3 regions of the Shewanella sp. NKUCC05_KAH genome follow, and region 3 is predicted to be linked to each of the others. Evidence: predicted binding sites of a transcription regulator. Region 3 holds the regulator's gene; each other region holds the start of a gene.
The links. Region 3 encodes NrdR, which represses ribonucleotide reductase genes. Its sites were predicted from a motif close to AAACACNANATNTNGTGTTT; they were not measured.
Positions count from the first base shown of each region.

Region 1: the regulator NrdR is predicted to act here: its motif matches at 4,999-5,018, upstream of nrdA (class 1a ribonucleoside-diphosphate reductase subunit alpha).
Region 2: the regulator NrdR is predicted to act here: its motif matches at 8,533-8,552, upstream of nrdD (anaerobic ribonucleoside-triphosphate reductase).

Region 1 is NZ_JAHKQZ010000001.1:168,090-178,503, reverse strand. It holds gene KO533_RS00815 (NADPH-dependent 2,4-dienoyl-CoA reductase) at 1-559, shown strand, start outside; gene yfaE (class I ribonucleotide reductase maintenance protein YfaE) at 887-1,312, opposite strand; gene nrdB (class Ia ribonucleoside-diphosphate reductase subunit beta) at 1,351-2,481, opposite strand; gene nrdA (class 1a ribonucleoside-diphosphate reductase subunit alpha) at 2,556-4,844, opposite strand; gene KO533_RS00795 (HAD-IA family hydrolase) at 5,347-6,018, opposite strand; gene ubiG (bifunctional 2-polyprenyl-6-hydroxyphenol methylase/3-demethylubiquinol 3-O-methyltransferase UbiG) at 6,020-6,730, opposite strand; gene gyrA (DNA gyrase subunit A) at 7,116-9,866, shown strand; gene serC (3-phosphoserine/phosphohydroxythreonine transaminase) at 10,002-10,414, shown strand, end outside.
Region 2 is NZ_JAHKQZ010000002.1:309,306-319,719, reverse strand. It holds gene KO533_RS03315 (peptidoglycan DD-metalloendopeptidase family protein) at 1-1,046, shown strand, start outside; gene KO533_RS03310 (hypothetical protein) at 1,419-1,874, opposite strand; gene KO533_RS03305 (M48 family metallopeptidase) at 1,965-2,489, opposite strand; gene KO533_RS03300 (DUF3010 family protein) at 2,538-2,975, opposite strand; gene KO533_RS03295 (DEAD/DEAH box helicase) at 3,179-4,534, opposite strand; gene rssA (patatin-like phospholipase RssA) at 4,785-5,732, shown strand; gene KO533_RS03285 (NADP-dependent oxidoreductase) at 5,868-6,878, opposite strand; gene KO533_RS03280 (MarR family transcriptional regulator) at 7,025-7,513, shown strand; gene KO533_RS03275 (hypothetical protein) at 7,633-8,322, shown strand; gene nrdD (anaerobic ribonucleoside-triphosphate reductase) at 8,584-10,414, shown strand, end outside.
Region 3 is NZ_JAHKQZ010000010.1:116,996-127,409, forward strand. It holds gene recN (DNA repair protein RecN) at 1-1,553, shown strand, start outside; gene KO533_RS10965 (phosphatidylglycerophosphatase A) at 1,706-2,200, opposite strand; gene thiL (thiamine-phosphate kinase) at 2,216-3,172, opposite strand; gene nusB (transcription antitermination factor NusB) at 3,251-3,655, opposite strand; gene ribE (6,7-dimethyl-8-ribityllumazine synthase) at 3,667-4,146, opposite strand; gene ribBA (bifunctional 3,4-dihydroxy-2-butanone-4-phosphate synthase/GTP cyclohydrolase II) at 4,277-5,380, opposite strand; gene KO533_RS10990 (riboflavin synthase) at 5,476-6,132, opposite strand; gene ribD (bifunctional diaminohydroxyphosphoribosylaminopyrimidine deaminase/5-amino-6-(5-phosphoribosylamino)uracil reductase RibD) at 6,183-7,361, opposite strand; gene nrdR (transcriptional regulator NrdR) at 7,481-7,930, opposite strand; gene glyA (serine hydroxymethyltransferase) at 8,219-9,472, opposite strand; gene ettA (energy-dependent translational throttle protein EttA) at 9,662-10,414, shown strand, end outside.

The DNA.
Region 1 (10,414 bases), on a different contig from region 3:
AAAAGTGCTCTCGGGTGAAGTGACTGTCGGTAATACGGTGGCCTTGATTGGCGCCGGCGGTATAGGGTTCGATATGGCGCACTTTTTGTGTGAGCGCCAGTCGAGCACCTTGAACCCCGATAAATGGCTACAACAGTGGGGCATAGATAAAACTTACCAGCATGCAGGCGGCCTAACTGAACCTCATTCCGACAATACTGATCATCGTAAGGTGTTTTTACTGCAACGTAAAACGTCGAAGATGGGCAAGGGCTTAGGCAAAACCACCGGCTGGATCCACCGTCTTGTGCTTAAGCAACATGATGTGAAGATGAAAACGGGCGTGAGTTACGATAAGTTTGATGATGCAGGACTGCATATTCGCGTGGGTGAAACCGCTGAAGTGCTGGCCGTTGATAACGTCGTTTTGTGTGCTGGGCAAGAATCGAATCGCACGTTAGTGGATGAGATGAAAGCAACTGGCCTGCCTGTGCATCTGATTGGTGGCGTAGATGTCGCGGCAGAGCTTGATGCTAAGCGTGCAATCCGCCAAGGCGCTGAACTGGCAATGCGTTTATAGAAAGTCGTTAAGTCGTACGTTTTAAGCGTTAAGTATTCAATTTTAGATCCTGAAAGCCTGAACCTGTGTTCAGGCTTTTTTGTTTTAGTTTGTTTTAGTTTGTTTTAGGTTTTTTAGTGTGAATGCATTGAAAATAGAGAGAAGGGAAAATAGTGGGTTTTAATACGTTTGGTATCTAATGGCGCGGATTGATTTAGGCTGTATTGAAAGGGGCTGTTTGTCTTAAAGCTACTCTTTGTTTAAGAGCTCATTTTTGTTTGAAAGCGATTTTTGCTTTTAACGCTACATCTTGTTTAAAGCAGCTTATTGAACAATCGAGTCTTGCCGTTATGAGTCTTCAAACACTGCCTGTTTCTGCGTGCGTGTGTCACTTGCTACATTTTGTGTTTGCTTTGACTTTGCCAAACTGGCTTTATTCTGATTCGATTGACACGCATAGGTGACCACAGCTGCACCTTCAGGTGATAGATCCAGCTCTAAATCTTCGGTTGGTACACAGCAGCAGGGCAAACATTCATCATGTTTGAGTTCGGCTAAGGGTTCGTTTAAATAGCTGACTTTTCCGCTGATGACGCGTGTTTTGCAGGCACCGCAGAAACCGTTGCGACATTCTGAGAAGATTTTGACTTTTTTGGCTTCGAGCGCTTGCAGCAAAGTGCCTTGTTGCTCGGTAAAGAGCAACACAGGTTGACCTTGAAGGCGCACGATTGGCGCCTTCGCAAACAGGTTTTGTGGCCGTTTTTTTGATGTCACTGTTTTAATGCCATTTTGTAACGTCACTTTTAAGTGTCTTATAGATCGAAGTCGAGGAACTCATCACCATCAACCGCGGAGTCGATTTGGCCGACAAGGTATGAAGAGACTTCAACTTCCTGTGGTGCAACTTGCACTGCATCGCTTTCTAACCAGTTTTTCATCCAAGGTAATGGATTGGTTATTTCTGGGTATGGTTGCGGTAGATTCACCGACTTCATGCGTTGATTAGTAATAAACTCAACGTATTGGCACAGGATCTGTTCATTCAAACCTATCATAGAGCCGTCTTTGAACAGGTATTTGGCCCATTCTTTTTCTTGCTCTGCGGCTTTGAAGAATAAATCGAAAGCTTCCTGTTGGCATTCTGCAGCAATTTCACCCATTTCTGGATCGTCTTTACCGCCTTGCATGATGCTTAAAATATGCTGAGTGCTGTTTAAGTGTAAGGCTTCATCACGGGCGATTAAGCGAATAATTTTCGCGTTACCTTCCATGAGCTTACGTTCAGCAAAGGCAAATGAGCAGGCGAAGCTAACATAGAAACGAATGGCTTCTAGGGCGTTGACTGACATCATGCACAGGTACAAGGCTTTTTTCAGGGTGCGGGTGTTTACTATGACTTCTTTGCCATCGATGACATGGGTTCCTGCACCGAGTAAATGGAATATCTGAGTCAGTTGGATCAAATGATCGTAATAAGCGGCGATATCGGTCGCACGGCTTAAGATTTCTTTGTTCACGACGATATCGTCGAAGATCACTGAAGGATCGTTAACAATATTGCGAATGATGTGGGTGTATGAGCGCGAGTGAATCGTCTCAGAGAAAGACCAAGTCTCAATCCAGGTTTCTAATTCAGGCAGTGACACCAGCGGCAAAAAGGCCACATTGGGCGAGCGGCCTTGAATCGAGTCGAGTAGGGTTTGGTATTTCAGATTCGAAATAAAGATGTGTTTTTCATGATCAGGCAATGCACCGTAGTCAATCTTATCGCGACTGACGTCTACTTCTTCCGGGCGCCAAAAGAAAGATAACTGCTTTTCTATCAGTTTTTCGAACACTTCATATTTTTGTTGATCGTAACGAGCCACGTTGACCGATTGACCTAAAAACATAGGTTCACGGGTGGCATCGTTAGGTGTTTGACAGAAGGTAGAGTAGGCCATGGTGCTATTTTTCCAATGGATAGGGATCCACTAAATAGGGATCCCTATAAAACCGTTAACGTTAAAGTTAAAGACTAGATTTTACATGCGCCGCCGGCGCAACCGTCATCTTCTTTCTCTAAATTGGTGATGTCATCGTGTGAATCCGACGCACCATCGCGAGTGTTATGGTAGTAAAGCGTTTTAACACCTAACTTGTAAGCATTGAGCAAATCTTTCAGCAGGGTTTGCATGGGTACTTTACGGCCTTCAAAACGTGAAGGATCGTAGTTAGTGTTAGCCGAAATCGCTTGGTCAACGAATTTCTGCATAATACCCACTAACTGTAAGTAACCGTCGTTGCTTGGCATTTTCCACAGCAATTCATAGCTATCTTTCAGTGTATCGAAATCAGGTACCACTTGTTTTAGCTGACCGTCTTTGCTCGATTTCACGCTGATAAGGCCACGTGGTGGCTCAATACCATTGGTCGCATTGGAGATTTGCGACGAGGTTTCTGATGGCATTAATGCCGACAGCGTCGAGTTACGCAGGCCATATTGCTTGATATCGCTACGCAGTGATTCCCAGTCTAAGTGCAATGGTTCGGCACAAATTTTATCCAAATCACGTTTGTAGGTATCAATTGGCAAAATACCTTGAGAGTAAGTGGTCTCGTGGAATAACGGACACGCACCTTGCTCTTTGGCTAAGTTCATTGAGGCTTTCAGTAAATAGTACTGAATCGCTTCGAAGGTTCTGTGGGTTAAAGCGTTCGCACTACCATCGGAATACTTCATGCCGTTTTTCGCTAAATAGTTAGCGAAGTTGATCACGCCTATGCCTAAGGTACGGCGATTCATCGAGGCGATTTGCGCGGCTTTGATAGGGTAATCTTGATAGTCCAATAGATTATCCAGTGCGCGTACGGCGAGGTCGGCTAATGGCTCAATATCTGATAACGCTTTGATAGAACCTAAGTTAAGTGCTGACAGCGTACAAAGCGCGATTTCACCTTCTGGATCATCGATGTTGTTCAATGGTTTAGTCGGCAGGGCGATTTCAAGACACAGGTTAGACTGTCTGATCGGCGCGACCTTTGAATCGAACGGGCTGTGAGTGTTGCAGTGATCCACGTTCTGAATGTAGATACGGCCCGTTGAGGCACGCTCTTGCATCATCAGTGAAAACAGCTCAACGGCTTTTATGGTTTTCTTACGAATGCTGCTGTCTTGCTCATATTGCACATATAAACGTTCGAATTCGTTTTGATCTTCAAAGAAAGCATCGTACAAGCCAGGCACGTCAGATGGGCTAAATAAACTGATGTTTTCGCCTTTGATCAGACGTTGATACATGACTTTGTTCAACTGCACACCGTAGTCTAAATGACGGATACGGTTGTCTTCGACGCCGCGGTTATTTTTCAATACCAGCAGAGATTCGACTTCTAAGTGCCAAATAGGGTAGAACAGGGTCGCAGCACCGCCACGCACGCCGCCTTGAGAACACGACTTCACTGCGGTTTGGAAATACTTATAGAAAGGTAAACAACCTGTGTGGAAGGCTTCACCACCACGGATTGGGCTACCTAAGGCGCGAATACGACCGGCGTTAATACCGATACCCGCACGTTGGCTGACGTATTTCACGATAGACGAAGCGGTCGCGTTGATGGAATCTAAGCTATCACCACATTCGATCAGTACGCAAGAGCTAAACTGACGCGTTGGGGTGCGCACACCGGCCATAATTGGCGTTGGCAGCGACAGTTTAAAAGTTGATACCGCGTCATAGAAATCTTTAACGTATTTCAGGCGCGTCTCTTTTGGATAACGGGCAAACAAGCAAGCCGCAACCAAAATGTAAAGGAACTGGGCGCTCTCGTAGATTTCGTGGGTCACACGGTTTTGAACTAAATATTTGCCTTCAAGCTGTTTTACCGCTGCGTAAGAGAAGTCCATATCGCGCCAATGGTCGATATAGGTATCCATCACATCCAGTTCTTCGCGAGTGTAATCTCTTAAAATGTGTTGATCGTATTTACCTAGCTCAACCAACTTAGTCACGTGAGCATACAATGCGGGCGGCTCAAACTGACCGAAGGCCTTCTTACGCAAATGAAACACCGCTAAACGGGCAGCAAGGAACTGATAGTCCGGTGATTCTGGCGAAATTAAATCCGCCGCAGCCTTGATAATGGTTTCATGGATAGCTTCGGTTGGGATGCCATCGAAAAACTGTAGGTGCGAGCGAAGTTCAACTTCCGAAACAGAAACGTTTTTTAATCCCTTGGCTGCCCAAGTAATTACGCGGTGTATTTTTTCGAGATCGATATTCTCACGATCGCCACAGCGTTTTGTGACTGTCATAGTGCTATTCATTTGGAGATAGGCCTTGGTTCTTATATGTATTTAGGTGAGCAAAATCACCGTACGTATCCTTGTAAAACAATCAATAATCGTCCCTTAAATACAGCTGACTGGTTAAAAACGAGTCAATTAAGCGGCGAGCTTCTAGTGTGTCTGATTGTTACCTATACACAAGATATGGTGTTTTAAATTATATGGGATACAAGATAGTGAGGTTTGCCCCTATTTGCAAGTCTGAATTCAGGGGACATCTTGTGGATAACGTGAGGATAAAATTTTGCGTTAGTAACGACTAACCTTGAAGCTCAATTTCAGGTTAGCGTGTCACACTCATGGGGGATTTTTAGGCGATCTTTTCTTTAGATCGCGATCGCTCACGAGTGCCGATCTTTTATCCGTCTGACTTTTTCCGTGGGTCATAAATAGTATGCTGACACACTGATGTCCGTCAGTGAGGTTACGTATTGGATGCCTTATTCGTGAGCATTGTAGGCGCTGTTTTTGGTTGATGTTGTTAAGCCAATGCTTCGATTAGTGCTTGATGTAGCTCAGTTGGGCTCGCAAAATGCGCGTGCGCAGGCCATTGCAACGGCTTGTCGTTCACGCCCAGATAACCCCATAGGGCCACGCCGCCTAACATGCCAGCAGCCTCGGCCGCGAGCAGATCTCGCTCGGCATCCCCAAGATACAAAATGTGCTCTGGAGCACAGTTTAGTTGTTGTGCGCCTAACAGCATTGGTGCGGTGTGGGGTTTTGGGTGTTTTGTAGAATCGCCGCTGATGATAACGGGCATACGCAAGTGTAAATTCAGTTTTCGCAATAAGGGACGGGTAAAGCGCGCAGGCTTGTTGGTGATCACCCCAAACGGCAACTGAGTTAACTCGAGCCAGTCGAGTAATGCCACTATGCCTGTAAATAGCGCACAATGATCGCCATTTATACGCTGATAGTGGGCGAGTAGCCCTTGCTGAACTTGAGACCGAAGATCTTCTGCCGCATCAGGGATCGCGGCATCGACTAAGGCAAAACTGCCGTGGGATGCGGCGTAGCGCATGGCCGCTAACGGCTGCGCGGCGATGCCGACGTCTTGAAGACTTAAATTGAGGGCCTGCACTAGATCCGGCGCGGTATCGGCTAAGGTGCCGTCGAGATCGAACAGTACGCCTTTGATCTGTGCCAGACTCATATTAATCAACCTTACGCGTCGCTATCATGTAATTCACATCAACCTTAGGCGTGTACTTAAAAATGCCCGTCAATGGGTTGTAGCTTACCCCTAAGGCATCGGTACAGATAAGATCGGTATTATCTACTAGCTCAATCAGCTCTGAAGGCTTAATGAATTTTTTATGCTCGTGGGTGCCAACTGGTAGCATTTTTAGCAAATATTCCGCGCCTAAAATGGTGTGCACGTAGGATTTAATGTTGCGGTTGATGGTGGAGAAAAACACATGACCACCGGGTTTAACCATGTCACAGCAAGCCTTGATCACAGATTGTGGATCGGGTACATGTTCGAGCATTTCCATGCAGGTCACCACATCGTAATAGGCTTGATGATCTTGGCTATGGGCCTCGGCAGTATTTTTTACATAATTAATGCTCACGCCCGTTTCGAGGGCATGTAGGCGGGCGACTTCTAAGGGCTCATCACCCATATCTAAGCCATCAACCTCGGCGCCGATGCGGGCCATGCTTTCAGACAATATGCCGCCACCACAGCCGACATCGAGCACTTTCTTGCCGAAAATACCGCCAGCGGTTTGATCGATATAGTTTAAGCGCAGCGGGTTTAATAGATGCAGCGGCTTAAATTCGCCGTTGAGATCCCACCAAGTTTCGGCCATACGTTCAAACTTTGCGATTTCCTGTGGGTCTACATTGGTATTCTGATGCATGCTATTACCTGAAGAAGCTGTATTGTGCGGCTATTATAACGACTATGTTTGATAAACAAAGTGCTCGACTGAGCTAAGCCCTTGTGGTTGAGTGAATTTTCAGCAGTTATCTGCTTTTATGTTAATTGTTGTGCTCCGTATCGACCTTTTACTTCATCCCGTTGACGATTTTTCCTCATCGTAAGCCGTGTATTTCAACGCTTGTTTATAGCTCAAACGACCAAATTGACAGTGTTTTCATCTATTAAGCCACCAGACTCTCAATTCGATAATGATAGGTCTGGCGACATTAAATAACTGTGTTAGAATGCCAAATCACGTTTTTGGGCTAGGCAATGATACGGATTATACGTTGTCGGCTATTTTTCAGGGGAACGAGCAGTTTATGACTGATCTGGCATCATCTATTTCGCCAATTAATATCGAAGACGAACTAAAGAATTCGTACCTTGATTACGCCATGAGCGTTATCGTGGGACGTGCATTACCAGACGTGCGCGACGGCTTAAAGCCGGTTCATCGTCGCGTTCTGTTTGCCATGAGTGAATTGAAGAACGATTGGAACAAGCCTTACAAAAAATCTGCCCGTGTGGTTGGTGACGTCATCGGTAAATATCACCCCCATGGTGATTCTGCTGTTTATGACACTATCGTCCGTATGGCCCAGCCATTCTCACTGCGTTACACCTTAGTAGACGGCCAAGGTAACTTCGGTTCGGTCGACGGTGACTCAGCGGCGGCAATGCGTTATACCGAAATCCGTATGGATAAGTTAGCGCACCAATTACTGGCCGATCTTGAAAAAGAGACAGTGGATTTCGTCCCTAACTACGACGGCACAGAACAGATCCCAGCTGTATTACCTACACGCGTACCTAACCTGTTAATTAACGGTTCATCGGGTATTGCAGTGGGTATGGCAACCAACATCCCACCCCACAACTTAACAGAAGTGGTGAAAGGCTGTTTGGCACTGATTGAAGAACCCTCACTGTCGATTGAACAGTTGATGGAATACATTCCTGGTCCGGATTTCCCCACAGCAGCGATTATCAATGGCCGCAAAGGCATTATTGATGCCTATAAAACTGGCCGTGGCCGCGCGATCATGCGTGCTCTGGCAGATGTGGAAACCGAAGATAATGGCCGTGAGCGCATTATCGTCACTGAAATCCCGTATCAGGTGAATAAAGCCCGTTTAATCGAGAAGATTGCCGAGCTGGTTAAAGATAAAAAGCTTGAAGGCATCAGCGGTCTACGCGACGAGTCTGATAAAGACGGTATGCGTATCGTTATCGAAATTAAGCGCGGTGAAGTGGGCGAGGTTGTACTCAATAACCTTTATGCTCAAACGCAAATGCAGTGTTCTTTCGGGATTAACATGGTGGCCCTGACCAATGGTCAGCCTAAACTGTTTAATCTTAAAGAAATGCTCGAATGCTTTATTCTGCATCGCCGTGAAGTGGTGACGCGTCGTACCGTATTTGAACTGCGTAAAGCCCGTGAGCGTGCCCATATTTTGGAAGCGCTGGCGGTTGCACTGGCTAACATTGACCCGATTATTGCACTGATCAAAGCCTCACCCACGCCTGCAGATGCCAAAGTGAAATTGGTTGAGCAAGGTTGGGAATTAGGCCACGTTCAAGGCATGCTGGAAAAAGCGGGCGATGACGCCGCGCGTCCAGAGTGGTTAGAGCCACAATACGGTATTCGTGACGGTCAATATTTCCTGACTGAGCAACAAGCTCAGGCCATTCTGGAACTGCGTTTACACCGTTTGACCGGTCTTGAGCACGATAAGATCATCGCCGAATACGAAGAACTGCTCGAATTTATCGCGGGTCTGCTGTTTATTCTGCGCAGTCCTGAGCGTTTGATGGAAGTGATCAAGGAAGAATTAGTTCAAATCCTTGAAGAATATGGTGATGCGCGCCGTACAGTGATCAATGCCAACGAAGTCGATATGAGTCTTGAAGACTTGATCAACGAAGAAGACGTTGTGGTAACACTGTCGCACTTAGGTTATGCCAAGTATCAACCGTTGACCGATTACCAAGCTCAGCGCCGTGGTGGTAAAGGTAAAGCCGCGACGAAAGTGAAAGACGAAGATTTCGTCGAGAAACTGTTAGTTGCCAATACCCATGACACCATTTTGTGCTTCTCTGACTTTGGTAAGATGTACTGGCTCAAAGTGTATCAATTGCCATTAGCGAGCCGTACGGCCCGTGGTCGTCCAATTGTTAACTTGTTGCCGTTATCCGATGGCGAGCGCATTACTGCGATTCTGCCAGTACGTGAATACGCGGCTGACAAGTACATCATCATGGCGACCTCACACGGTACTGTGAAGAAAACCGCACTAACTGCTTATAGCAATCCACGTGCAAACGGTATTATCGCCGTTAACCTCAAAGACGGTGACCAACTGATCGGTGTCGATATCACTAACGGTGATGACGAAATCATGTTGTTCTCGAACGAAGGTAAAGTGGTTCGCTTTGGTGAGAAAGTACGTGATTCTGAAACAGGCGAAGTGAAAACCGATCCTGAAACCGGCGAAGAAGTCTTGTCCTTACGTCCTATGGGCCGTACTGCAACAGGCGTTCGTGGTATCCGTTTAGAAGAAGGTCAGAAAGTCGTGTCGCTTATCGTACCCAAAGGCGATGGCGCGATTCTGACTGTGACTGAAAACGGCTACGGTAAACGGACGCAACTGTCTGAATATCCAGCGAAGAGCCGTGCGACTAAAGGTGTGGTTTCAATCAAGGTGAGCGAACGTAACGGCGCTGTTGTTGGGGCTGTTCAAGTCGGTCTTAACGACGAACTGATGCTCATCAGTGATAAAGGTACCTTAGTGCGTACACCTGCGAGCGGCGTGTCTATCATTGGCCGTAACACGCAAGGTGTAACGATTATCCGTACTGCGGGCGACGAGAAAGTGGTCGGCCTACAACGTATCGACGAAATCCAAACTGAAGAAGATGAAGTCGAGCTGGATGAAAACGGTTTACCGATTGTTCCTGTCATTATCGAAGGTGAATTAGCCGACGAGGCGCTTGAAGAAGCGCTGGATGATGAAGAAGAGTTGGACGAAGATGAAGACGAACTTGCTGATGATGAGCAAGACGAAGAGTAATTAAGTGTCATATTAACGAGCGTCCAATTGGACGCTCGTTTTTTTAATGGCATTGATGTTGATAGCATTGTTCGTTTTAGAATGGTTTCGTATTTATCAATACATACATCATGGTTGGGATTAAGGAGAGTGTCAGTGAGCGCGATTTATAATTTCTGTGCTGGACCTGCAATGTTACCCGCAGCGGTAATGAAAAAAGCACAACAGGAATTACTTGATTGGAATGGCCAAGGCGTTTCCGTGATGGAAATCAGCCACCGAAGTAAAGAGTTCATCGCGCTTACACAACAAGCCGAGTCTGATTTACGTGAACTGATGCAGATCCCCACAAATTACCATGTGCTATTTATGCACGGCGGTGGTCGTGGACAGTTCTCCGCTGTTGTGAATAATTTTTTAGGTAATCATGGCAGAGCTCTGTATTTAGTCAGTGGTCAATGGTCATCTGCCGCATTAGCCGAAGCACAAAAGCTCGTGGGTGAAGAGCAGATTGATAGCTTGAATATTGTTGAAAAACACAATGGACTCAATGCGGTTGTCTTGCCTGA
Region 2 (10,414 bases), on a different contig from region 3:
GAATTATCGTTTCCGGTGATACCTTAAGTGGGTTATTTTCCAAGGCGGGTGTTGATCAGCAGACTATGTATAAGGTTTTAGAAGCTGATTTAAACATTTTGGCACTTGATACCTTGTTACCTGGTAACAGAATGCAATTTTGGCTTGATAGTGAAGGTCAGTTACAAAAATTAGAACTTTATTTTAACGCTGCCCGCCAAGTGGTTTTTACGCGTTATGAAGACGGTAGTTTTAATGTTGAAGAAGTGAACGTTGAAGGTGTTTGGCAAAATCGAATTTTGACTGGCGATATTAAAGGTTCTTTCTACGTTTCAGCCCAAAAAATGGGCTTAGCCGCTGCAGATATTCAGCGAATTGAAGATTTACTCAAAGAAAAATTGAATTTTGCCCGTGATTTACGAGCTGGCGACAAATTCTCAGTTTTGGTAAATGATCAATATGTTGAAGGTGAACCGACGGGAAGTAGCCAAATTTTAGGCGTCAGTATTAAAAGTGGCCGTTCTGAAATTAGTGCATATCAATATTCTGATGGTAGTTATTATGATGCTAAAGGTCAGAGTTTAGTTCGGGCATTCCAACGTTATCCGTTAGCTAAACAACCGCGTATGAGTTCACGTTTTAACAGCCATCGCAAACACCCAATCACAGGGCGTATTTCTCCCCATAATGGAACAGACTTTTCTGTGCCGATCGGGACTAAAGTTGTTGCACCTGGTGATGGAATTGTCAGTTTAGTGACGGACCATCAGTTTGCTGGTAAGTATATTGTGATTGAACATGGTGGTAAGTACCGTACCCGTTACCTACATTTGTCTAAGGCGTTAGTGCGTAAAGGTCAACGTGTAACTCGCGGTCAAGTGATTGCTTTATCTGGTAATACAGGTCGTTCGACTGGCCCGCATTTGCATTATGAATTCCATATCAATGGTAAACCTGTTGATCCGTTGAAAGCCGATATTCCTATGTCGAGCAAGTTAGCGAATCAAGATTTACGCACATTCACTAATATGGTGAAGAGTCGTGAAGCTATAATGAACTTAGGTTAGCCAAACCTAAGCTAATAGAATTTATAGTATCAAAGTTTGAATAAACAATAGCACTGGCTTTCTAGAAGAGTTTATCAATGCCGATGAAATGAAAGTTTCATCGGCATTTTTGTTTCCAAAATGCTTATTGTGGTAGACATTTTCCTGCTATCACGAGTACTGTTCGAGTTGTATAAAAGCTTAAAATTTGTTCGATTCGAAGTCGTGGCGATAAAACATAAGGGGATAAAATAGATAGGATCTTCAGTTAGAAGTGTTATAGCGAGTCATTCAAAAGGTTGTGAAGAGGAAAATTGTGCGGCTGAAGAGCTTATAACGTTTTTTATTAAGGACTGAACAGAGAACCAAATATGCAGTGCTAAATTGTGCCTATCAGCTTGCGTGGCGCCTTTGCATCACTTTTAATGCGCACTTGCACAATTTACCTTTTAATGCGGGACAGCCACCACAGGGTGATTTTTTAAAAGGACGTAATGCAAAGCTGTGTTCCGTGGGTAAAGGAGAAAGTCGAGTAATAATAGTCGATGAAAATGTCGCATCATTTGCGGCAATAAACTTAGCTTTCGCGAGTTTTAATTGTTTTTTGAGTGTTGATTTATTGCTATGGGCAAATTCTTGCTGAGCAATATGCTTAGAGAGTAATTGGGTGAGGTGCTTTCGTTGAGCCTTTTTATTCGTCAAAGATTTATCAGTCTGCGCGCGTAGATGTGATGAGGATGTAATAGCGTTCCCTGTGTTTGAAACAGATTTAACCTGTGTTTTGAGTAGCTTTTTAGCTTGCTTTTTACACCACTTGCTTAAGAGTTTGTCAATATTCTGTTTCGTCATTGTCATTACAGTATTTTGCTGCGCTAGATACTATAACATTCTAAATGAAAACTATTATCAGTCAAGTTTTGGACGAAAAATATACGAAGGTCAGGTGTCGACTTTATCTGTAGAATAAGGGGATATGTTAGCGTCGATACAAGTCAATAATAAGCGCAAATCAAATTCAAACTGGTGATAATCCGGCTCCATATGAGTACACAAATTATAGAAAGCTTTGTTGTGATCTTTTTCTTTTAAATGGGCTAATTCGTGTACAACGACCATACGCAATAAGGGTTCAGGTACACGCTTCAAACGTGAAGATATGCGAATTTCGTTCTTAGCTTTGATTTTATTGCCTTGAACTCGCGCGACATAGGAATGTAAGCCAAGTGCATGATGACTAATGTTAATTTTGTCATCAAAGATCACTTTCGAGAGTGGTGACGACTGGCGTAAAAATTGGTTTTTAATCGCTTGAGTATAGTCGTACAGCGCTTTATCGCTACGAACGCTATGTATGACAGGATGACGTTTCAGCAATAGCTTGGGTAATGTGCCAGCATCGAGATGTTGCTGTACCTGCTGCTGAATATCAAGGCTGTAACCGTTTAAGTACTTTAATGGATTCATAGAGGATTTAGCTCCGAATGACTTCGGAGCCTGAGTTCATCACATTACTTAGACTTTGCCAAAAATTCGGCGATTTTGATGGGCATAAGCGGCTTCGAAAGCTAACTGCTGTACTTTTTTAAGATCTAAACTATCGAAATCAACTTGGGGTGGATTGCGCTTGTTTTGCTCTTTGATAGTGACAGGAGACAATAGACTGACGGGTAATTCCCCTAATTGAATGGCTGCTTCAAGTTTAAAACTTGTCGCTGAACCCGCGAGTTTACCTTTTTGCTCACGTTCTATGATGACAACTTCATCAACGCGATAATCTTGCATAAGCTTATGAAAAGCGAAGTGAAACTCACGAATAGCTTCTGTGGTAGCAGATTGGGAAACGGTGAAAGACACCTTACGGCATTCTGGCACATTGAAGGTTTCACCTTCATAGCTCAATAAACTGATAATGGCTTCGCCACCTTTTAATTCAACACCACAAACTCTCATGTTACACCTTCAAAATATCGATAATAGCGCTATTGTAGCTGGAAATGACATGAGGATCAGTGTTTACCATGCGCTTTTGATTCGCTTGGCGACAGACTGATAATTTTAGTATGTCAATTTCCAGTATTAGATCATGCCTATGTGATTTGTATCAGAGATAATATCTGATGTTAAATCCACCGGCCTTTATGCATAAATTAGTTTTAAACTTCTTCAGTATCATTGTCTTGCAGTAATTGTGCCGCAGCAGGTTTTCTACGCATAGGAGCATCGCCGACATCCACGCCCGTGATGAAACGCTTATCCCGCGACGGTGCTGGTGTGGTTGCTTTGGTTCTTTTGCTCTTACCTTTAGCAAGCTCCGCTTTAGCAACACGTTTTACTGGCGTCTGTTTAGCTTTGCTTTTTAGACCACTAAATTTAGCTTCTAGGCCTGGAATTGTGCTGATCTCAAAGGTTTTTCTGAGGAAGACTTGGACTTTCTTAAAGTTGTCCCAATCTTTTGGCCCGACGAGCGATATCGCATCACCTTTTGCGCCTGCACGACCAGTACGGCCGATACGATGCACGTATTCTTCGGCAAATTTAGGCATGTCGAAGTTAACGACCAAGGACACATTGAGCAAATCCAGGCCGCGAGAGGCGACATCGGTTGTCACTAGTACTTGTTGTTGGCCACGGGCAAATTGGTCCATGATTTGGTTTCGTGCGGCCTGCTTTAAATCACCGCTGAGTGCGGCGGTTGCAAAACCTTGCGTGGTTAATTTAGCGGCTAAGCGCTCAGTATCTGGACGCGTCGCGGTAAAAATAATCACTTGTTTATGGGTTTCATCTTTGAGCAAACGGGCTAATAACGCTTCTTTATGGTCTAAGTGGTCACATAAAAAGATACGTTGATGAATATCGTTATGCTCAGAGTGAGCCGCGCCAATCGCCACGTGCGCTGGATTTTTTAGTAATGTTGCTGCGATATCATTGATTTCGTCGTGATCTAACGTGGCAGAAAACATCAGCGTTTGACGGCGTTTATGATCGGCTGCATCGTTGATGGCTTTTAACTGCGGGGCAAAGCCTAAATCTAACATGCGGTCGGCTTCATCGAGGACTAATAACTCTAAGCCATTGAGAAAAAGATGCTTCTGTTCTAAATGATCGGCGATACGGCCTGGAGTCGCGACAATAAAATGCGGTTCTTTCGCTAAGGCTTTGGCTTGGTCATTAAAGTTTTCACCGCCCAGTACGCTGATGGCCTTGTATTGGGTGTTGGCGACAAGGAGGCGAAGCTGACTATAAACCTGATGTGCTAGTTCGCGAGTCGGTAATAAAATCAAGACTCTAGGATCACGTTTCGACAGTGAGCGGGTAGAAATGACTCTTTGCAATGCGGGTAACAAAAACGCTAAGGTTTTACCTGAGCCCGTTTTTGATGACGCCATTAAATCTTTACCTGCCAATGCGATAGGCAGTGCTTGTTCCTGGATGGCGGTGGGTTCTGTGATCCCCATATGTTTTATGCTTTGAAGCAGACGCTGGTCCAGAGAAAAATCGGTAAATTGCAAAGGTATATCCCCTAAATCTTAGTAAGGGCAGATTATAGCCTTAATCGCCCTTGCTCAGCTATCCACATCGGTGATTATCTCTGCTTCATGCACGGATTGATGTAGAAAGTGTGCCATTTATGCTCTGTTGATTGTATTTATTTACATTGGTATTACAACCTCTTAATTGTGTCGTTTTTACCGATTGACAGTGGATATGGCAGGATTTTACGTTATCGTGTACTGCATTGAGTTACAGGAGAAATGATTTATGGCTAACGGAACAACCCCTTTGGTAGGTATTGCCTTGGGTAGTGGGGCGGCGAAAGGTTGGGCACATATAGGTGTATTGAATGGTTTAGCTGCCATGGGTATTAAGCCCGATAAAGTGGCTGGATGTTCGGTAGGGGCTTTAGTGGGGGCCGCTTACGCCCATGATCATTTACCCGAGTTAGAAAAATGGGTGCGCGGTTTTTCTAGTTGGGACGTGCTTGGCTTGATGGATATTCGATGGCGTAAGGGCGGGCTTATCGGCGGAGACAAGGTGTTCGATGTGCTGCATGCACGTATAGGAGATGTGAATATTGAGAATCTCAATCGTCCCTTTGCAGCCGTCGCGACTGACTTATACTCTGGTCAGGAAATTTGGTTTACTGAAGGGGATTTACGGCAAGCGGTACGGGCCTCTTGCTCCATGCCGGGGATTTTAGCTCCTGTCAGACAAGGAGAACGCTGGTTAGTTGATGGTGCTGTGGTGAATCCTGTTCCTGTTTCGGTCAGCCGCGCCATGGGCGTTGATGTGGTGATTGCAGTGGATTTATATGGCTATCATTCTGGGCGTATCCAAGTGTTACCCGTGAATATGACCAGCCAAAGGACTGTCCAAGCTGAAATGGATATGCCAGCGCGACAAGAAACGGGCTTTATGGATTTATTCGCCCGTGGCCGAGATTATGTCAGCAACCTAACCGATAAGTTTTCACTCGGCACTAAATCGAATCCGGGGATGATTGCTGTGATGTCGCAATCTATGGGTATTTTAGAGCAAAGGCATAAACGGGCGCGGTTGATGGGCGATCCACCAGATATTTGTATTGTGCCAGAGGTGGGAAATATCGGCACTATGGAGTTTCACCGTGCTGATGAGGCGATTGCCGCCGGCGAAGCTGCGGTGGAGAAAGTCGCCCACTTGATTGAAGCTGCGCTCTGGAAAGGCTGATGATGCAAAATGTAGAGTCAAAAGCTTTCATATAGATAGCGTTTGATTGCAAGATAAACAAAAGTCGGTATCACTTTTGCGATACCGACTATTTGCTATCTCATATTGAGATGTTTATACCGCTTTGTTGGTGACTTAGGCTAGTTTGACCAACATTTTACCGCGATTCTTACCTTCAAATAGACCGATAAAAGCATCAGGTGCTTGTTCAAGCCCTTGATAAATTGTTTGTTCTGCTTTTACTTTGCCTTCCGCTAACCATTGAGTCATTTTTGCGGTGAACTCAGGATAATGCGCCCAATGTTCGGATACGATAAAGCCTTCTAACTTGAGTTTTCGCATTACAATTAGGGCTAAGTTGTCAGGGCCAGGTGTTGGAGTTGTGTTGTTATATTGTGAAATCATACCACAAACAGCGATACGTCCATGATCTTTCATATTGCTCAGCGCTGCGGCTAAATGCTCACCACCGACGTTCTCAAAATACACGTCAACCCCTTCTGGAGCTGCTTTTGTCAACGCTTGGGTAAGATTGCCACAAGTCTTGTAATTGATGACCGCATCAACACCATAACTTTTTAATAATTCAGCTTTTTCATCTGAACCGACAGAGGCTATTACACGAGCACCTATTAGTTTACCAATTTGGCAGGCTACGCTACCTACTGCGCCAGAGGCTGCGGAAACGAACAGTGTCTCACCCGCTTTTAAATCTGTAATGCGAGTCAGTCCTGTCCAAGCTGTCATGCCTGGCATTCCGAGTACGCCGAGGAAATGTGAATTATCAAGCGTAGTTAGTGGTAAAGCTGTCAGTCCTGCGGTATCTGTGACTGCGTGTTCACGCCAACCTAGCATGCTGCTGACTTTAGTACCAACCGGGAACTCGGTGTTTTTTGACGCGATAACTTCACCAATCGCACCGCCTTCTAAGACTTGATTTAAGGCGAAGGGCGGAACATAACTCTTGCGATCAACCATGCGCCCGCGCATGTAAGGGTCAACCGACATCCATAGATTTTTAATCAGCACTTGTCCATCAGCGAGCGGTGCTAACGCTTTATTTACTAAAGTAAAGTTCTGTGCCGTAGGCATGCCTTCTGGGCGACTAGCTAGATGGATTTCACGGGTTTCTGTCATACTCTTCATAAAAACTCACCTTTTGTTTGTGCGCAAACTAATGATGTTAACTCTACGTGGCTTTAAGATTGAATGCAAATAGTTTGCGCGCAAACTAGATGGGGTGGGACAGATCGGATAAGATAGCGTTATGTTTAAATGACAGGCGCTTAAACGTGCAGAATTGCTTACCTCAACCTGAGCTAGACGCTACAAAACAGACTCATAGCCAAGCTTCTAGCGATCCACTCTGTTTATCCGATAATGTTTGTTTCGCGTTATATTCTGCGAGCAATGCATTAGTGCGTGCTTATCGGCCTCTACTCGAGGCATACGAGTTAACTTTCCCTCAATATTTAGTGATGCAAACCCTGTGGCGTCAAAACGGCTGCAGCCAAACCCAGCTATCAATGGCGACTAAACTCGATATGGGAACCCTAACGCCAATAGTCAAGCGGTTAGAGTTGAAGGGGTTGATTACGCGATTAGCCTGCGTTGAAGATGAGCGGAAAAAACTGATCACTCTGACAAGTCAAGGAGAGGGTATCAGGCACGAAGCTCTTGCCTTGAAGCAAACCTTGCTTGATAAAGTGCAGATGGACGCTGAGGCACTCGATTTACTAAGGCGGCAATGTCTTGCCTTGATCGAAGATATTCAGTCCTAGATATAAGTTGGTTTATGCATAGTGATGCTATTAACTCAGGGGTTGCACTGATTAATACTTGATTGGCTTAGTTTTTGCTTTAAAACCGTCATTGAGTCTTAGACGCCGAATTTTTGACGATGAATTCTATTTTAAATGCCTTTAATCTTAATCGCAGCAGTGCCAGTATCGCCGATGCCTATGGTGCCAATAGCCAAAAGACGAGCACGGCTAAAACCGATACTACGACAGAAACGAATAAAACGCAGACGGATGCTACCAAACCCGATAAAGGTAAAACCGATGAGATAGCGCTGTCGCCACGGGCGCAACGCGCACAGAAAATTCAATCGATGGCGAAGGATTTTTTTGCCGATGGTCAATTTGGCGTCGCCGATATTCCTGCATTGGTGTCGCGCTTACAAAAGGATGGCATTTTATCGGATGTGCAACTCGAGCGTTTATCGAAAAACGGTATTACAGTGCCGAGCACAACAACGCCGACTAAACAATCGTTGCAAGATTTTTTAGATGATGAAATAAAATCATTAGCTAAAAAATCACCCAATAATCCTCTTATCAATACCTTAGTAGATGCTAAGAACGTCTTAACCAATATGGATGATGCTCAGTCGCCGGTGCTAGCCCAGAAGGCCACGAAAGTCCTTAGCCAATTGACGGATTATTTGAATTCTGAACCTCCGCTTACGGATGCTCAAAAGCAGCAGTGGCAGGGGCTAAAATCTATGATGCAACTCGCTTCATCTATGGGGGCACATCAATCTGCATCGGGCCAACTCAGTAGTTATCTTGCGCTTGCTAAACGTTAATTCACATCCATAGTGCGTGATAAACACAAATTGTCACGCATTCAACTAGCTGGGTTTAATCAGCAGGTCAAGGCGCAATTTTCAGATAATTGGGCCTAGCTGCAGTTCTTGTTTGTTCTTTTATTTCATCCTAAAAACTATGATCTGGATCATGGACTCCTTACCGTCATTGTAGCCTAATGCTCTACATATTGTGTTTTGTGCTTTTAAAATCACTAGATGTAGTGTTAATTTTTAGGCGAGATGGAGAGGAACTGAACAATGCCAGTCGTAATTAAGCGTGATGGTTGCCGCACACCTTTTGATGAAACAAGGATACGGGATGCAGTGAATGCCGCTGCAAACTCAGTTGGAATAGAGGATGGCGACTATGCAGCGACAGTGGCAGCGTGTATCAGTCAGAGCGTCGCGCCATTAGCAGAAGTCGATATCCACCATCTACAAGATGCGGTTGAGAATTTACTGATGGAAGGGCCGTACAAGTCCCTGGCGCGGGTGTATATCGAATACCGTCACGACAGAGATGTGTGCCGTGAAGCGACCAGTAAACTCAACCTCGAAATCCGTGGTTTAGTTGAGCAAAGCAATGCGGCTTTACTCAATGAAAATGCTAATAAAGATTCAAAAGTCATTCCTACTCAGCGGGATTTACTCGCGGGCATAGTCGCGAAACATTACGCCAAGAGTCATATTTTGCCAAAGGATGTGGTCGCTGCCCATGAAGCGGGCGAGATCCATTACCACGACCTAGATTACTCGCCGTTTTTCCCGATGTTTAACTGCATGTTGATTGATTTAGCTGGCATGTTGACCCACGGCTTTAAAATGGGTAATGCCGAAATTGAAACCCCTAAGTCTATTTCAACAGCGACAGCGGTGACCGCGCAGATCATTGCCCAAGTGGCGAGCCATATCTATGGCGGCACTACTATCAACCGTATCGATGAAGTGTTAGCGCCATTTGTCGCTAAGAGCTACGACAAGCATTACCAAATTGCACTGAATTGGAAGATCACCGACGCCAAAGCCTTTGCCACGGCGCAAACTGAAAAAGAATGTCACGATGCATTCCAGTCTTTGGAATATGAGGTCAATACCTTACACACTGCCAATGGCCAAACACCGTTCGTGACCTTCGGGTTTGGTTTAGGCACGTCATGGGAATCACGCTTAATTCAGCAATCAATGCTCAAAGTGCGGATGGCGGGATTGGGTAAAAATCGCAAGACTGCAGTATTCCCTAAGCTAGTGTTTGCGATTCGTGATGGTATTAATCATAAAGCGGGCGATTGCAATTACGATGTAAAACAGATGGCGCTCAAATGCGCGACAATGCGTATGTATCCCGACATCCTCAATTACGAGCAAGTCGAGAAAGTTACCGGTTCATTTAAAACCCCAATGGGCTGCCGTAGCTTTTTAGGCACCTATGAAGAAAATGGCGAGCTTGTGCATGAAGGGCGTAATAATTTGGGAGTGGTCAGTTTAAACCTGCCGCGGATTGCCTTAGAAGCCAATGGCGATGAGGCTGAATTTTATCGCATTTTAGATGACAGATTAGTAATAGCCCGTAAAGCACTGGATACCCGTATTGAGCGACTGAACGGTGTTAAAGCCCGCGTGGCACCTATCCTCTATATGGAAGGCGCCTGTGGTGTACGTTTACGGGCTGATGATGATGTGGCGCAAATCTTTAAAAATGGCCGCGCATCAATTTCACTCGGTTACATTGGCTTGCATGAAACTATGAATGCACTCTATGGTCCCCAAACCCATGTCTTTGATGATGCACAATTAAGGGAAAAAGCCGTTGCTATTGTAGCTTATCTTAAAGCGGCTACCGATGCGTGGAAGGCCGAAACAGGTTATGGCTTTAGTCTGTATAGCACGCCAAGTGAGAGTCTCTGCAGCCGTTTTTGTAAACTGGATGCGAAGCAATTTGGCCTAGTCACAGGGGTGACGGACAAGGGCTATTACACTAATAGTTTCCACCTTGATGTGGAAAAAAGCGTAAATCCTTACGATAAAATTGATTTTGAACAGCCATATCCCGCTATCGCGAACGGTGGTTTTATTTGTTACGGCGAATATC
Region 3 (10,414 bases):
CGATTGCCATCGATGCGCTAGGCCTATGCCTAGGCAATCGCGCCGATGCCAGCAGTGTTCGTCCCGGAGCCAATAAAACCGAGGTCAGCGCCCGCTTTTCCTTGGATGATATTCCACTGGCAAAACGTTGGTTAGAAGATAACGATCTTGAACTCGATGATGAGTGCATTCTACGTCGGACTATTGGTAGCGATGGCCGTTCACGCGCCTACATCAATGGTAATCCAGTGCCGCTGACGCAGCTAAAATTACTGGGTCAGTTGCTTATTGGTATTCACGGCCAACATGCCCACCATGCAATGTTAAAAAGTGAACATCAACTCACCCTGCTCGACAGTTATGCCAACCACAGATTGCTTATCGATACGGTTGCCGCTAGCTTTCAACGCTGCAAGCAAATTGAGGCCGATCTAAAGCAACTCGAAGCCTCCCAGCATGAACGTATTGCCCGTAAGCAATTAGTACAATATCAAGTAGAAGAACTCGATGAGTTTGATCTTAAAGTTGATGAGTTCGATGAAATTGAGCAAGAGCACAAACGCTTAGCCAATGGCACTGAGTTGATTGACACCTGTCAAGCGAGCTTAGATATACTCACTGAAGGCGAAGAAAACAACATAGAGTCGTTGCTTAATCGAGTCGTTTCCCTCGCCGAAGATCTGCAAAGCTACGATCCTGCATTAAGCAATATCAACACTATGCTCAATGATGCCTTAATCCAAGTACAAGAAAGCGCAGGCGAATTACAGCACTATTTGAGTAAGCTTGAACTCGATCCAACCCACTTTGCCTATTTAGAAGAACGGCTATCAAAAGCCATGCAACTGGCGCGTAAGCACCATGTCAGCCCGAATAAACTGGCCGAGCATCATTTAGCATTAAAGGCTGAGCTGAGCACCTTAGACAGTGATGAAAGTAAACTTGAAGAAATTCAGCTTCAAGTCGAGGCAAGTAGAGCCGCTTATCTTAGCAATGCGCAAAAGCTCAGCCAAAGCCGTGCCCGCTATGCTAAAGAACTCGACAAACTGGTGACTCAGTCAATCCACGAACTGAATATGCCTAAGGGTAAATTTACGATCGAAGTCAATTTCCACCCCGAGCAAATGTCAGCCAATGGCAGTGACAATATCGAATTTATGGTAACAACTAACCCTGGCCAACCTTTGCAACCGATTTCGAAAGTCGCGTCTGGCGGTGAGCTTTCACGCATAGGATTAGGGATCCAAGTGATTACCGCGAAGAAAGTTGCCACACCGACATTAATTTTCGATGAGGTGGATGTCGGGATTTCCGGCCCCACCGCCGCAGTGGTGGGCCGCATGTTACGCAGCTTAGGGGAATCGACCCAAGTACTGTGCGTGACTCACTTGCCGCAAGTTGCGGGCAATGGTCATCAACACATGTTTGTCGATAAATTTAATAAGGCAGGCAGTACTGAGACCACAATGAAATCGCTCGATCGTGAGCAGCGTATCCAAGAGCTTGCAAGACTGTTAGGTGGCGATACTATCACCAGCAATACCCTCGCGAACGCAAGGGAACTGCTGCAATAGTAGTATGGATCAGATAACGAATGAGGTCGCTAAATGCTTGAATCTACACACTCTATATCACAAGCTAAGGGGCTATATCAAAAACTAAGGGTTAGTGTTGACCATGCTAACTAACATGCCGGGTTAACTATCATGTTAGGTTAGCGATAATGTTAGCTAAAACACCAGACTAGCCCTTGCAGACAAATAAACGAAAACACGCCCGCTAACACATCGTCAATCATAATGCCAAAACCACCATGAACTTTGGCATCGAGCCATCGAATAGGCCAAGGTTTGATGATGTCGAAAAAGCGAAATAGACCAAAGCCGACTAACAACCAACCCCAACCTGCTGGTGCCGCTATCATAGTGATCAGTAGCCCAACCACTTCATCCCACACAATCGCACCGTGATCGTGTACCCCCATATCTTGAGCGGCTTTACCGCAGATATAAAATCCCGCAAATGCGCTCAATAAGGTTAAGCCGATATACCAAGTGAGCGGTAATGGCGCCATCAATAAGTAGAGGGGAATGGCTGCTAAGGTACCGAAAGTACCGGGTGCTTTAGCGGCGAGTCCGCTACCAAAACCGAGTGCCAAAAAGTGGACAGGATTTTTTAATGACAGGCGCGTTAGCACCTGATCCTTTGACAACCATTTCATTAACATGCTCTTCGCTTAAAAGTGCTCGAAACCGTGATACGGCGGTGTAAACGGCTCACCATTGAGTTGCAACTTGAGCTTACTGCCTGCACAAATTTGTCCAACGCGAACAAACTTTGCTCCTGCATGGCTTAATGCCGTCTCAAGCGCGCCTTTTTGCGCTTCAGGAACGGTGAACAGCAGTTCATAATCTTCGCCCCCTGTAAGCGCATAACCTAAGGCATGCTCCTCGCTGACGGTATCTTGCATCGCGCGTGAAAGCGGGATGCAATTAACGTCCACCACAGCACCAACTGCCGAAGCCTTAAGCACATGACCGATATCCGAGATAAACCCGTCGGAAAGATCGATTGCACTAGAGGCAAGCGAACGCAAAGCTTGGCCCGCTAAAACTCTTGGTGTTGGACGATAATGGCGATTAATCAGGAATTCTTTATGCTCGGCTCTGGCCTGTTGCGCGCCTCGAATAATATCCAGACCTAAGGCCGAATCTCCGAGCGTGCCCGTGACATAAATCCAATCACCCGCTTTAGCACCATGACGCGTGAGTGCTTTACCCTGTGGGACTTGGCCGTGCACTGTGATGTTAATAGCCCGTGGACCACGAGTCGTATCGCCGCCAATTAAGGCGATGCCATAGTAATCGGCCGCTTCAAATAAACCTTCACTAAAGCCACTTAGCCAAGTCTCATCGACTTCGGGTAGCGTTAAGGCAAGCGTCATCCACGCGGGTTCAGCGCCCATGGCTGCCAGATCAGATAAATTTACCGCTAAAGCTTTGTAACCTAAGGCAGCGGGAGGCATGTCGGGGAAGAAATGGACATTTTCAACTAAGGTGTCACAGGAGATAGCGATCGACTTGTTTTCTGCGGGTTGCACTAAAGCGCAATCGTCACCGATGCCAAGCTTCACATCACGGCGAGTGGGGCCGCGGTTGCTAAAATAACATTCAATTAATTGGAATTCTTTCACTGTACAGTTTGGCACGACTTACATCGGCCACCTTTGTTAGCAATGAAAAACGGTATCCTAAGATACCGTTTGTCTTTATTACTTGCGTGCAACCAGTTTGTCGAGCAGTCCGTTCACAAACTTATGACTCTCGTCCGCACCGAAAGCTTTTGCCAACTCAATCGCTTCGTTAATCGCGACCTTGTATGGCACATCTTTACGGAAAGTCAGCTCATAGGTCGCTAAACGAACTATGGCTTTCTCTACTGGAGACACTTCATCAATCGGGCGTTCCAGATGCGGGATGATCAGCTCATCCAATTGGGTTTTCTTCGTTGCAACGCCTGAAAATAGCTCACGAAAATAAGCTACATCAACACCGTCGAGACTTTGTTCAGTTAAAAACTCATGCTCGACATCGGCAATATTATTCCCGCTTAGTTGCCATGAATAGATGGCTTGAACGGCTAAACGGCGGGCCTTGCGGCGCTCAGAAGGCTTCATTATTTTTCCTACTATAACAACTGTTGTTCAAGTTCTTGCAGAACATTGACCATTTCAAGCAGGCTTAGAGCAGCTTCGCCGCCTTTGTTACCCGCTTTGGTACCTGAACGTTCAATCGCTTGTTCAATGGTATCAGTGGTCAAAACACCGAAAGCAACAGGCAGATCAAATTCTAAAGCAACTTGAGCTAGACCTTTATTACATTCGCCTGCAACAAAATCAAAATGAGGAGTACCACCACGGATCACCGCACCTAATGCGATAATACCGTCGAATTTACCACTGGCAGCTACGCGACGCGCAGCTAGCGGCAACTCAACCGCACCTGGTACACGGACAACAGTGATATTGTCGTCGCTGACTTGGCCAAAACGTTTCAGCGTGTCAAGTGCACCTTCAAGCAAGCTCTCAACTAAAAAGCTGTTGAAACGCGAAATTACAATCGCAACTTTGGCATTTTTCGCTTCGATATTACCTTGAACTACGTTCATTATCTTACCTAATTTAGCTAAAGCACCCAGCTCGGGGCGAAAAGTGGCGACATGATATCACAGCCAATTGCCCAGAGCCCTATGCAAATTATCAGAAATTGTTAATTTTACTTCAGTGTAACTTTGGGTTTCAGTCCGCCACATACTCAGTCACTTCAAGGCCAAAGCCTGAAAGTGAGTGGTAGCGTTTAGGCGAGCTGAGCAGGCGCATCTTAGTCACACCAAGGCTGGCGAGAATTTGCGAACCCACACCCACACGACGCGACGTCCCCTGCCATTTTGCAGATGCAGGCGCTTGGCCTTGATCTTCAGCTTCAAAGGCTTTCACCTTAGAGAGGATTTCACAGGGATGTTCTTGATTCCCGAGTAAAACCAATACACCACCTTCTGCAGAAATACGCTCCATCGCCTTTTCGAGTGGCCAGCTGCGTTGCTGATCGCGCTCTGAGTGGAGTAAATCGTTGAAGGTATTTTGCAAATGCACGCGCACCAAACAATCTTCTTTCACCTCACCTTTGACTAAGGCAAAGTGCAGTTGATTGTCGATAGTGTCTCTGAAGGTCACCATGTCGAACTCACCAAAACGGGTCGGTAATTTGCATTTAGCTTCACGCACAACCGTGGTTTCTTTGGTATTGCGATACTCGATTAAAGCCGCGATAGTGCCGATTTTGATGCCATGCAACTCGGAGAAAATCTCCAAATCTGGGCGACGTGCCATAGTGCCGTCTTCGTTCAAAATCTCAACGATAACGCCCGATGGCTCAAGTCCCGCAAGACGGGCTAAATCACAACCAGCTTCAGTGTGGCCTGCGCGGGTTAATACGCCGCCGTCCTGTGCCATTAACGGGAAGATGTGCCCTGGTTGCACTAAATCAGACGCTTTAGCCTCTTTAGCCACAGCCGCTTTCACCGTTACAGCGCGATCGTGGGCCGAAATACCAGTAGTCACACCCTCCGCCGCTTCAATAGAAACCGTAAAGTTAGTCGAGAACTGGGCGTTATTATTCGTCACCATTAAGGGTAGATTTAACTGCTGGCAACGGGCTTTAGTCATGGTCTGGCAAATGAGCCCACGGCCATATTTCGCCATAAAGTTAATCGCTTCTGGCGTGACCATTTCGGCCGCCATGATCAAATCACCTTCGTTTTCTCTGTCTTCGTCATCCATCAAAATAACCATTTTGCCTTGACGAATATCTTCGATGATCTCTTCTATACTGTGCAGCGCCATTGTAGGACCTTATGATTTTGCTGTTATTATGAAATTCTATACCTAAATAACCTAAGCTGCCGATAAGCTTAAGTTAAATAATCTGCTCCTGTGCACTAACGCACAAAGCCGGCACGGGCTAACATTTCCATGGTGACACCACCGCTCTTGCTGTCTTTGCCATCATAATTCATCAAGCGTTCAAGATAACGGGCGATTAAATCCACTTCGATATTCACCTTATCGCCCGCTTGCAGGTCGATTAACGTGGTTTCACCTGCGGTATGCGGCACTATGGTCAAGCGGAATCGACTGCCGTCCACTTCGTTAACCGTCAGACTCACGCCATCAATGGTGATGGAACCTTTATGGGCAATATAACGCCCAAGCTCTGCGGGGGCGGCTAACCAAAACTCGATAGCTTGACCACGCACTAGGCGTTGCTCAACCGTTGCAATACCGTCAACATGACCGCTGACCATATGGCCGCCTAAGCGTGTGGTTGGGGTAACGGCCTTTTCAAGATTCACCTTAGTGCCCACTTTATAATTAGCAAAGCCGGTTAGACTCACGGTTTCGGCAGAGACATCAGCCACATAACCGTCGGCTAATTGCTGCACAACCGTTAAGCACACACCGTTGGTAGCAATACTGTCGCCTAGACGTACATCGTTTAAATCCAGTTTGCCGCTCGCCACGGTAAGACGAATATCATCGCCTTTACGCTCCAGTTTGCGCAGGGTGCCAACGGCTTCAATAATCCCAGTAAACATGGTTAACTCACTTAATTAAATAAAGAAGTAATAAGGCATAAGACTCAAGGTTAAACGGTTATCTTGCTCCAATTCGATTTAGATAAAGAGGTATCAAGCATAACGCTCAAGATTAAACGGGTATCTGGCCCTATTTTGCGCTCATCGACCAACGTGAGTGCAGGAATGTGTGCCATGGTTTGATAATCGGGCAATTGCAGCAGATTACGCCCATGCCCACCGAGGATTTTCATCGCTTGATATAGCACTAACTCATCGGCATGCCCCTGCGCTAAAAAAGCGCCTGCTAAGGTTGCACCCGCTTCCACCAACACGTGATTACAGCTTTGGCCTAAATAGCTTAATAGTTCAGGCAATGAGACGCGACCTGCAATTGCAGGTAACACGAGGCAACTCACATGGGAGGGCAAATGTGCTTGAAACTCTGCGGGATAAGCCACGGTAGAGACCAAGAGTATGGGCGATACGATAGCCAAGCAGGCGGCCGATAACGGCAAACGGGCGCGGCTGTCGAGTATCACTCTTAATGGCTGCAGTAATTGCGCTTCGGTTAGACGGTCTTTTAAGCTGCCAAGTTCCTGATAACGCACATTGAGTGAGGGATCGTCCGCCAGTATGGTTTCAATTCCCGTGACCAGTGCACAAGAACGTAAACGTAATCGCTGCACGTCGCGGCGAGATTCTGGACCAGTTATCCATTTAGACACACCGTTAGACAGCGCGGTTTTACCATCGAGACTCGCGGCTAATTTTACCGTAACTCTGGGTAAACCCGATTCCATGCGCTTCATAAAGCCTAAATTCAAGGCATAGGCTTCATCGCGGTGTAATCCCACATCCACTTCAATGCCGGCGTCACGCAACATTTGAATGCCACGACCACCCACTTGCGGATTAGGATCTTCCACCGCCACTACTACACGTTTAACGCCAATATTGATCAGTGCCAAGGCGCAGGGCGGCGTGCGCCCATAATGGCTGCAGGGCTCTAAAGTGACATAGGCCGTTGCGCCACGGGCGCGTTCGCCAGCCATACGTAGCGCATGCACTTCGGCGTGGGGTTCACCCGCTTTTTGATGATAACCTTCACCGATGATTTGATTATCTTTAACGATAACGCAGCCCACACTGGGATTGGGCCTCGTGGTGTAAAAGCCTTTGCGCGCCAATTGAATCGCGCGGCTCATCATTTGGGTATCGAGTACGGACCAACTTATGTTCAAGCTCATGTTCAACCCTGTTGTTAAAGGTTTCGGCTTTCACCAGTCTTACAAACCTGTCTTTTAAATTTGTGCTTTCACGCCAATCGCTCGTACACGTCTGCCTTGTCGGCGACAAAACTCAATGACTACTTTTGCAGCTTGGCGATGGCTTCGCCAAATTCAGACACGTCTTCAAAGGCGCGGTACACAGAAGCGAAACGAATGTAGGCGACTTTATCTAGGCTCATCAATTGCTCCATCATTAAGTTACCCACCATTTCTGACGGCACTTCCCGCTCGCCAGTGGCGCGCAGAGTAGACTTGATTTTGCTCAGCGCTTGCTCTATTTCATCCATAGATACGGGGCGTTTTTCAACGGCGCGCAACATGCCACCTTGGAGTTTTTCTTCATCGAAGGGTTGGCGTGAACCATCGCGCTTAATCACCCTAGGCATGACTAATTCGGCGCCTTCGAAGGTGGTAAATCTTTCATGACATTCGGTGCATTCTCGGCGACGGCGCACTTGGTGGCCTTCTGCCACTAATCGGGAATCGATGACTTTAGTATCTGTCGCGCTACAAAATGGACAATGCATTGAGCCTCCTGCCAGTGAATGGTCGTAAAGCGTTAATGGGTTTACCTGTTAAATCTCAGTCAAACGCAATGGATTTAAACTTAAGATTTTACCAATAAAAATGGCCGCGAGATGCGGCCATGGGATTTTATCCTATTTATGGGCTGAGGTTAACTACCTGAGCTTAACAACCTAATGTTAACTACTTGATGTTAAGTGCCTGATGCTAAGTACCTGATGTGACAAGTATCAAGTCAGTCGGCGATCAATCTCGGCCCTTCATCTACTAAACGTAGATGCATAGGCAAATTAACCGTAAACAGGGAAACGTGCACACAGTGCCAATACTTGGCCCTTAACACGCTCAATCACAGCAGGATTGTTCGCATCATCAAGGATGTCACAAATCCAGCCAGTCAGCTCTTTCGATTCCGCTTCTTTAAAGCCGCGGCGCGTAATGGCTGGCGTACCGATACGCACACCTGAGGTCACAAAGGGTGAACGTGGATCATTTGGCACTGAATTTTTGTTCACGGTAATGTTAGCGCTACCTAAGGCGGCATCGGCTTCTTTACCCGTTAAGTCACGACCAATCAGGTCAACTAGCATTAAGTGGTTGCTGGTTCCGCCAGAGACGATTTTGTAACCGCGCTCAAGGAACACTTCAACCATAGCTTTAGCGTTGTTAACCACTTGCTGTTGGTAAACTTTAAATTCTGGCTCTAGGGCTTCTTTGAACGCCACCGCTTTACCTGCGATAACGTGCATCAATGGGCCACCTTGACCGCCTGGGAATACCGCAGAGTTCAACTTTTTGTACAAGTCTTCATCGTCAGCAGCAGATAAGATCACGCCACCACGAGGACCCGCTAAGGTTTTGTGGGTCGTAGATGTCACAACGTGCGCGTGTGGTACTGGGTTTGGATAAACGCCCGCAGCAATAAGACCGGCAACGTGCGCCATATCAACAAATAGGTAAGCACCTATTTTATCTGCGATTTCACGCATTTTTGCCCAGTCAACGATACCTGAATAGGCAGAGAAACCGCCGATCATCATCTTAGGCTTGTGTTCTATGGCAATACGTTCCATCTCTTCGTAGTCAATTTTGCCAGACTCGTCGATACCGTAAGGAATGATGTTGTACAGTTTGCCAGAGAAGTTAACGGGTGAACCGTGGGTCAAGTGACCACCATGAGCTAAGTTCATGCCCAGTACGGTATCGCCAGGTTTTAACAATGCCATGTAAACCGCGCTGTTTGCCTGTGAACCTGAATGAGGTTGTACGTTAGCGTAAGTTGCGCCAAACAGTTGTTTAGCACGTTCAATCGCTAAGGTTTCAACTACGTCCACATACTCACAACCACCGTAGTAACGCTTGCCTGGATAGCCTTCAGCGTACTTATTGGTTAACTGTGAACCTTGCGCTTCCATCACGCGTGGACTGGTGTAGTTTTCAGAAGCAATCAGCTCAATATGCTCTTCTTGACGCAGAGTTTCATTCTGAATTGCGTTAAACAGTTCCGGATCATAATCTGCGATATTCATATCTTTTTTCAGCATTGCTTACTCCAGCTGCCAATTCTTATAGGTAGGGTTGCGCGGTATTCTACTCGGAACGCGGTCACAATCCCAGTATTTGAAACATGAAATTCCTGCAGATAGTGCTTGAACTTGGCTCATTGTCGAGTTGAGTTCGGCGCGCAATCGAGTAGAATTAGCCGCATCATTAGTCACTTAAGATAGAGAAAAATGGCTCAGTTTGTTTACAGCATGCTGCGGGTGGGTAAAATTGTTCCGCCTAAGAAGCAGATCCTTAAAGATATTTCTTTAAGCTTTTTCCCCGGCGCCAAAATTGGCGTACTCGGCCTCAACGGTTCAGGTAAGTCGACACTACTGCGCATTATGGCGGGTATTGACACCGAAATTGAAGGTGAAGCGCGCCCAATGCCGGGATTGAAAATCGGTTACCTGCCGCAGGAACCTAAACTCGATCCGAATCAAACCGTGCGTGAAGCGATTGAAGAAGCGGTAGCAGAGGCAAAAAATGCCCTGACTCGCCTCGATGCCGTTTATGCCGCCTACGCCGAGCCGGATGCCGATTTCGACGCCCTTGCAAAAGAGCAAGGCGAACTCGAAGCCATTATCCAAGCCCAAGATGCCCATAACTTAGAGTACGTCCTTGAGCGCGCCGCCAACGCCCTGCGTCTGCCAGATTGGGATGAGAAAATCGAAGTATTATCCGGTGGTGAACGTCGCCGCGTGGCGATTTGTCGCTTGCTGCTTGAAAAACCAGAAATGCTGTTACTGGACGAACCCACCAACCACTTGGATGCTGAATCTGTGGCGTGGCTTGAGCACTTCCTGCAGGAATATGCTGGTACTGTGGTCGCGATTACCCACGACAGATACTTCCTCGACAATGCCGCTGGCTGGATTTTAGAACTCGACCGCGGTGAAGGTATTCCGTGGGAAGGTAACTATTCTTCATGGCTTGAGCAGAAA